DNA from 2 places in the Streptomyces sp. NPDC048462 genome. Region 1 is predicted to be linked to the other one. Evidence: riboswitches for the same ligand, from Rfam matches in the RefSeq annotation. Region 1 holds a riboswitch; the other holds the start of a gene.
The links. A riboswitch is a leader RNA that binds a small molecule or an ion and turns the genes downstream of it on or off. The one in region 1 is predicted to bind thiamine pyrophosphate.

Region 1 (3,397 bases):
CGGCGGCCGCGGCTGCCTGGAGGGGCTCATCTCCGTCCCCGCGATGCTCACCGCCTGCGCCGATCGCGGGGTCACCGCGCACGACGCCGCGGAGCTGGTCGCGCTCGCCGCCGGGGGCCAGCCGGACGCCGCCGACGTGATCCGGACCGCGGCCCTCGTCGCCGGCCGGGTGCTCGCCGCCCTCGCCGCGCAGGTGGACCCCGAGTGCATCGTCGTCTACGGCGAACCGGCGGCCCTGGACGGTCTCGTCCTCGCCCCCATCCGGCAACAGCTCGCCGCGCTCTCCCTGCCGTCCGCCCCCCGCACCATCGAGGTGCGCGGCTCCACCCTCGGCGGTGAGGCCGCCGCGCTCGGCGGGGTCGCCCTGCTGCTGCGCACCACCGGCCAGGACCTGGCGGAGCTGCTCGACCGCCCGGCACCCGGCACGCCCGGCGGCGGGACCGCCCGGTGAGCGCCTGCTGCGGGCCCGCCCGCGAGGGCGCCCAGGCCGTGACCGCCGCTCCCCCGGCGGAGTTCGCCGTCCCCGTGCGCGGCCGGGCCGAGCTGCTGCGCGGCATGGTCGCCGTACCCGGCGGACCGTTCCTGATGGGCGGCGAGGACCAGGACGCGTTCCCGGACGACGGCGAGGGACCGGTGCGGGAGGTCACGACCGGGCCGTTCCACATCGACGCGGCCTGCGTCAGCAACGCCCGGTTCGCCGTCTTCGTCAAGGCCACCGGCTATCGCACCGAGGCCGAACTCATCGGCTGGTCGTATGTGTTCGGCGCCTTCGTCCCCCCGTCGGCGCGCCGTGCCGTACTGCCGGGCACCGTGCCCGGCGCCCCCTGGTGGCGGGCGGTGACCGGGGCGCACTGGCGGGCACCCGAGGGGCCCGGCACCTCGATCGGCGACCGCCGGGACCACCCGGTGGTCCATGTGTCGTGGAACGACGCGACGGCCTACGCCCGGTGGGCCGGCAAGCGGCTGCCCACCGAGGCCGAGTGGGAGAAGGCGGCACGCGGCGGCCTCGTCCGGGCCCGGTTCCCCTGGGGCGACGAGCTGACCCCGAACGGCCGGCACCGCTGCAACATCTGGCAGGGCGACTTCCCGGTACGCAACACCCGCGAGGACGGTTACGCGGGCACCGCCCCCGTCAAGGCCTACGCGCCCAACGGCTTCGGCCTGTACAACGTCTCCGGCAACGTGTGGGAGTGGTGCGCCGACCTGTTCAGCGCCGACTGGCACACCAACGGCCGCGCCGAGACCCGCACCGACCCCGCAGGGCCGCCGCACGGCGAGTACCGGGTACTGCGCGGCGGCTCGCACCTGTGCCACCGCTCCTACTGCAACCGCTACCGCGTCGCCGCCCGCACCTCGAACAGCCCGGACAGCACGACCGGCCACGGCGGCTTCCGCTGCGCGCTCGCCGTCTGACCCCCCGCACCGCGGCCCGCAGCCGCCCGGCTATCCTGGCCGCCGCACCGGACACGGGGTGCCCCTCGCAGGGGCTGAGAACACACCCGTCGAACCTGAACCAGTTAGCACTGGCGGAGGGATGTCTTCATGTCATTGCCGTATGCCCAGGACGAGCGCGCCGCCACGGACCGGCGGCCCGCGTTCGACGGGCGGATGCCCACCGCCCCCGGTGATCTGCGCGTGGAGGCGCACGGGATAGCGCCCGTTCCGGAGGACCGCCGCTACGGCGGGCCCGGCCGGCTGTTCACCGTCTGGTTCGCCCCCAACCTGACCATGACCGGGGTCTTCACCGGCACCGTCGGCATCGCGCTCGGCCTGGACTTCGCGACCGCACTCACCGCCGTCGTGCTCGGCACGCTCGTGGGCGCCGTGCCCACCGCGTATCTGGGCACCTGGGGCAGCCAGACCGGGGCCGGGCAACTTCCGCTCGCCAGGCTGGCGTTCGGGCGCGGTGTGGTGCTTCCGGGCACGCTCCAGTGGCTGTCGTCCATCGCCTGGGACGCGCTGATCGGGCTGTTCGGCGGGGAGGCGCTGGCCCAGTTGTGCGGCTGGCCCTTCTGGCTGGGGGTGCTGGTCATGATGGCCGCCCAGGGCGCGCTCGGCGTGCTGGGGTACGAGGTGATCCACCGGCTCCAGACCGTGATGACCTTCGTCCTCGCCGCCGCGTTCGCGGTGCTCGCCACCAAGCTCCTGCACGGGGTCCACCCCGCCGCGACCGGCACCGCGCACGGCGCCGACCGGGCCGGCGCGTTCGTCCTGACGTGCACCATCGCCCTGAGCCTGGCGCTGTCCTGGGCGCCGTACGCCAGCGACTTCAGCCGCTATCTGCCGCGCACCGCTTCGCGGCCCCGGATGTTCTGGTGCACGCTGCTCGGTGTCAGCGTCTCGTTCGTGGCGGTCCAGACGCTCGGCCTGTGGGGTGCGTCCGTCTTCACCGACCAGACCGCGCACGGCGTCGACGCCCTGCTGGGCGGTGGCGCGCTCGGAGCGTTCGGGCTGCTCGCCATCGCGCTCGCCGCGCTGTGCAGCAACGCCATGAACGACTACAGCGGATCGCTGGCGCTGCAGACCATGGGCGTCCGCCTGCCGCGCCCCGTCGCCGCCGCGCTCGCCGCAGCCCTCGGCTTCCCCCTCGTCCTGTGGATGCACGCGGCCGACACCACCGCCCGCTTCCAGAACGTGCTGCTGCTCGTCGGCTACTGGATCCCCGGGTTCGTCGCCATCGTGGCCGTCGACTGGCTCGTCCGCGCGCGGACCCGCGGCGGCTCCCCCGTCGACCTGGCCGCCGAGAGCTCCCGCGCTCAGCCGTGGTGGCCGGCGCTCACCGCCTTCGTCGCCGCGTTCGCCGCCGCGGTGCCGTTCATGAACACCAGCCTGTACGTGGGCCCGGTGGCGAAGGCGCTGCACGGGGCGGACCTCGCCTACGGGGTGGCGTTCCTCGCGGCCCTCGCCGTCTACGCACCGCTGCGGCTGCGCCGCCGCGCCTGACGGCTCCGGGGCGGACCTCGGGTGTCACGCCTTCGCGGTCACCGTCTCGCCGTGGACGTAGCGCCCGCCTCGGAGCAGCGAGACGACTGCGGCCACCAGGCACGCCGCGATGGCGAAGTCGAAGGCCACGGAGAGGCCCTGCTCGAACGGTCCGGAGATCAGCGTCGGGAAGAACGCCCGCCCGGTGAGGTAATCGGCGTGAGCGGTGGGCAGCTGCGCCAGGGTCTCCGGGCCCAGCAGGCTGCGTACCGGGTTGTATCCCAGGAGCGCCGCGAACAGCACGCCGACCGGTGGCAGGGCCGCGACGCGTGCCGCGTCGGCGGACGGCACGCCCTGCTCGGTGAGTCCGTGGGCCAGCGTGTGGGGCAGCGAGCTCGCCAGGCCGGCGATCATCAGCGAGAAGAAGATGCCGATGGAAAGCACCGTGGCCGAGTTCTGGAACGTGGTGCTGATC
Region 2 (3,397 bases), on a different contig from region 1:
GAGCGGCATGACCGCCGCGCACCCCACGTCCTCCAGTTTCCGGGCGAGCACCGGGTCGTCGTTGGTGTACGGCAGCACGGTGAAACCGTCGTCCACCAGGATCTCCGCGGCGTCCAGCAGCTCGACCGGGTCGGGCAGCAGGGTGCGCTCGTCGGCCACCACCTCCAGCTTGACCCAGTCCGTGCCGAGCGCCTCGCGGGCCAGGCGGGCGGTGAGCACGGCCTCGCCCGCCGTGAAGCAGCCCGCGGTGTTCGGCAGGACGCGGATGGAGAGCTTCTCCAGCACCGAGAGCACGGAACCCCGCACGGTCGGGTCCAGGCGGCGCATCGCGACGGTGGTCAGCTCGGTGCCGGATGCGGTCAGCGAGCGCTCCAGCACGTCGAGGCCGGCCGCCCCGCCCGTCCCCATGATCAGCCGGGAGCCGAAGACGGTGTCCCCGAGGGTGAAGAGGTCGTCGGACACGGTCAGCCTCCCTGGACAGCGGTCAGGACCTCGACCCGGTCGCCGTCGGTGAGCGTCGCGGCGGACCACTGCCCGCGCGGTACGACGGTCTCGTTGAGCGCCGCCGCGACACCCGACGGCGCTGGGGTCAGGGTCGCGACGAGGGCGTCCAGGGTGGTGCCCCCGGCGACGGTGACGGCCTCGCCGTTCACGGAGACGGCCAGGGAAGTGGGCGCGGTCATGCGTGCTGCTCCTGTCGGACGGGGGCGGCGGCCGGGAAGCGGCCGGGGGAGAAGGGGCGGGCCACCTCGGGCAGCTCGCCGTCGGCCAGCAGCTGCGCCATGGCGTCACCGGTGACCGGGGTGAGGAGCACCCCGTTGCGGTGGTGGCCGGTGGCGAGGTGGAGGCCGGGCAGCGCGGTGCGGCCGAGCAGCGGGGCGTTGTCGGGGGAGGCGGGGCGCAGACCGGCCCGGGTCTCGGTGAGCGGCAGTTCGGTGATGCCGGGCACCAGCTCGTGGGCGTCGCGCAGCAGCTCGTACACCCCACCGGCCGTGACGGTGGTGTCCCAGCCCATCTCCTCGCTGGTGGCGCCGACCACCAGCTCGCCGTTCTCGCGCGGTACGAGATAGACGTGGCTGCCGCGCACCACGGCCCGCACGGTGCGGCTGAGGAAGGGGGCGTACGCGGTGGGTACGGTCAGCCGCAGCACCTGGCCCTTGACCGGGCGGACCGGCGGCAGGACCTGATCGGGCACGCCCGCGAGCCGGCCGCTGAAGCTGCCGGCGGCGAGCACGACCTGATCGGCGGCCGGCTCCGAACCGTCGGCCAGCACGGCCCCGGTCGCCCGGTCGCGCACCACGCGGAGCCGTTCGGCCCGCTGCCGGTGGAAGACGACCCCGGCCCGCTCGCACGCCGTCAGCAGCGCGGCGGCCAGCCGGCGCGGGTCGACCTGGTGGTCGCCGTCGACCCGGAGGCCGCCGCGTACGCCCGGCGCGAGCATCGGTTCCAGACGCCGGCACTCGCGGCCGGTCAGCCACTCCGACTCCAGCCCGGAGCGGCGCTGCAGCTCGTGCAGCTCCCGCAGATGGGCGCGGTCGTCGGTGTCCAGCGCGACGGCCAGGGTGCCGCAGGCGCGGAAGCCGATGTCCTGCCCGCTCGCCGCCTCCAGCTCGGCCGCGAACGCCGGATAGCGCGCGGCGGAGGCGACGTTGAGCCCCAGCAGCATCTCCTCGCCGTAGTGCAGTTCGGTGACGGCGGCCAGCATCCCGGCCGCGACCCGGGCGGCGCCGCCGCCCGGGTCGGGGTCGGCGACGGCGGTCGACAGACCGCGCTGCGCGGCCCGCCAGGCGGTCACCAGGCCGATGATCCCGCCCCCGATGACGAGGACGTCGGACCCGCTCGCGCGGTGGACAGGCATGGGCATCCAGCCCCTCCCTTCGCCGGCATGACCCGGATCAGGTTCGTACGGTCGGAGGCCGTCCAGCCTCCCTCTCAGCCCGGTGCGTCCGGGCTCCCGCGAGTCTTTTACGTGGGCCACCCTAGACCCCGCCCCCCGCACCGGGTAAAGCAGGAGGGCGGCGGTACGGGGGCGGCGAGGAACCCCTTTCCTGACGGGCCGTCAGTTGATTAAGGTGGTCGGGTGAACGAGCAGCAGCGGGCGGAGCGACCGGAACGGCAGTCGGAGCGGGCCGGGCGGCGGGTGGTCGTCGTCGGTGCGGGCATGGCGGGCGTGCAGACGGCGGTGGCCCTGCGGGAGCAGGGCTTCACCGGCGCGCTCACCCTCATCGGCGCCGAACCCCACCAGCCCTACGACCGCCCACCGCTGTCCAAGGCGGTGCTGCTCGGCAAGGCCGAGGAATCCGCCTTCGACATCGACTTCGAGACACTCGGCATCGGGCTCCGGCTGGGCGTCGAGGTCGCGGGCCTGCGCGCCGCCGACCACGAACTGGACACCTCCGACGGGCCCGTCCCCTACGACGTCCTGGTCGTCGCCACCGGCGCGGAACCCGTCGTGCTGCCCGGCTCCGAGGGTGTGCCCGGCGTCCATCTGCTGCGCACCCTGGACGACGCGGCGCGGCTGCGGCCCGTCCTGGAGGCCCGGCACGCCGTCGTGGTCGTCGGCGCGGGCTGGATCGGCGCCGAGTTCGCCACCGCGGCCCGCGCCGCAGGCTGCGAGGTCACCGTCGTCGAGGCCGCCGCCCGGCCCCTGGCGGGCGCCCTGCCCGCCGAGGTCGCCGCCCCGATGGCCGCCTGGTACGCGCAGAGCGGCGCCGAACTCCTCACCGGGGCGCGGGTGGCCCGCGTCGAGCCCGGCCGGGTGGTCCTGGCGGACGGCCGCGCCCTCCCGGCCGACGCCGTCGTCGTCGGGATCGGCGCACGGCCCGCCACCGGCTGGCTCGCCGGCTCCGGCGTCGAGCTCGGGCCCGACGGATCGGTGACCGCCGACGCGGCGCTGCGCACCTCGCTGCCCGACGTGTACGCCGTGGGGGACTGTGCCTCCTTCCCCTCCGCGCGCTACGGGGCGCGGCTGCTGGTCCACCACTGGGACAACGCGCTGCAGGGCCCGCGGACCGCGGCCGCCCACATCATCGGGGCGGCGGGGGAGGGCGGTGAGGAGTCGCCCGCCTACGATCCCGTGCCCTATTTCTGGTCCGAGCAGTTCGGCCGGTTCGTGCAGTACGCGGGCCACCACGACGGCGCGGACACCCTGCTGTGGCGCGGTGATCCGGCCGGCCCCGCCTGGTCCGTGTGCTGGCTGCGGGACGGCGTGCTGGTCGCGGTGCTCTCCGTCGGCCGGCCGCGCGACCTGATCCAGGGGCGCAGGCTCATCGAGGCCGGCACACGGCTCGACCCGGAGCGGGCCGGCGACGCCTCCGTGCCGCTGAAGTCGGCCCTGCCCCGGTAGCCGGGCCTCCTCCGGGGGGCGCGGGGCCCTGAAGGGCGGAGTCCGGGTATC

Region 2: another riboswitch for thiamine pyrophosphate. It lies ahead of thiO (glycine oxidase ThiO); the one in region 1 lies ahead of ACGFU6_RS30405 (purine-cytosine permease family protein).

The regions. Positions count from the first base shown of each region.
Region 1 covers NZ_JBICXG010000024.1:10,879-14,275, forward strand. The annotation lists gene ACGFU6_RS30395 (ROK family transcriptional regulator) at 1-451, shown strand, start outside; gene ACGFU6_RS30400 (formylglycine-generating enzyme family protein) at 448-1,413, shown strand; TPP riboswitch at 1,458-1,552, shown strand; gene ACGFU6_RS30405 (purine-cytosine permease family protein) at 1,543-2,943, shown strand; gene ACGFU6_RS30410 (MFS transporter) at 2,968-3,397, opposite strand, start outside.
Region 2 covers NZ_JBICXG010000005.1:395,988-399,384, forward strand. The annotation lists gene ACGFU6_RS12710 (thiazole synthase) at 1-462, opposite strand, end outside; gene thiS (sulfur carrier protein ThiS) at 465-683, opposite strand; gene thiO (glycine oxidase ThiO) at 680-1,858, opposite strand; TPP riboswitch at 1,856-1,968, opposite strand; gene ACGFU6_RS12725 (NAD(P)/FAD-dependent oxidoreductase) at 2,162-3,346, shown strand.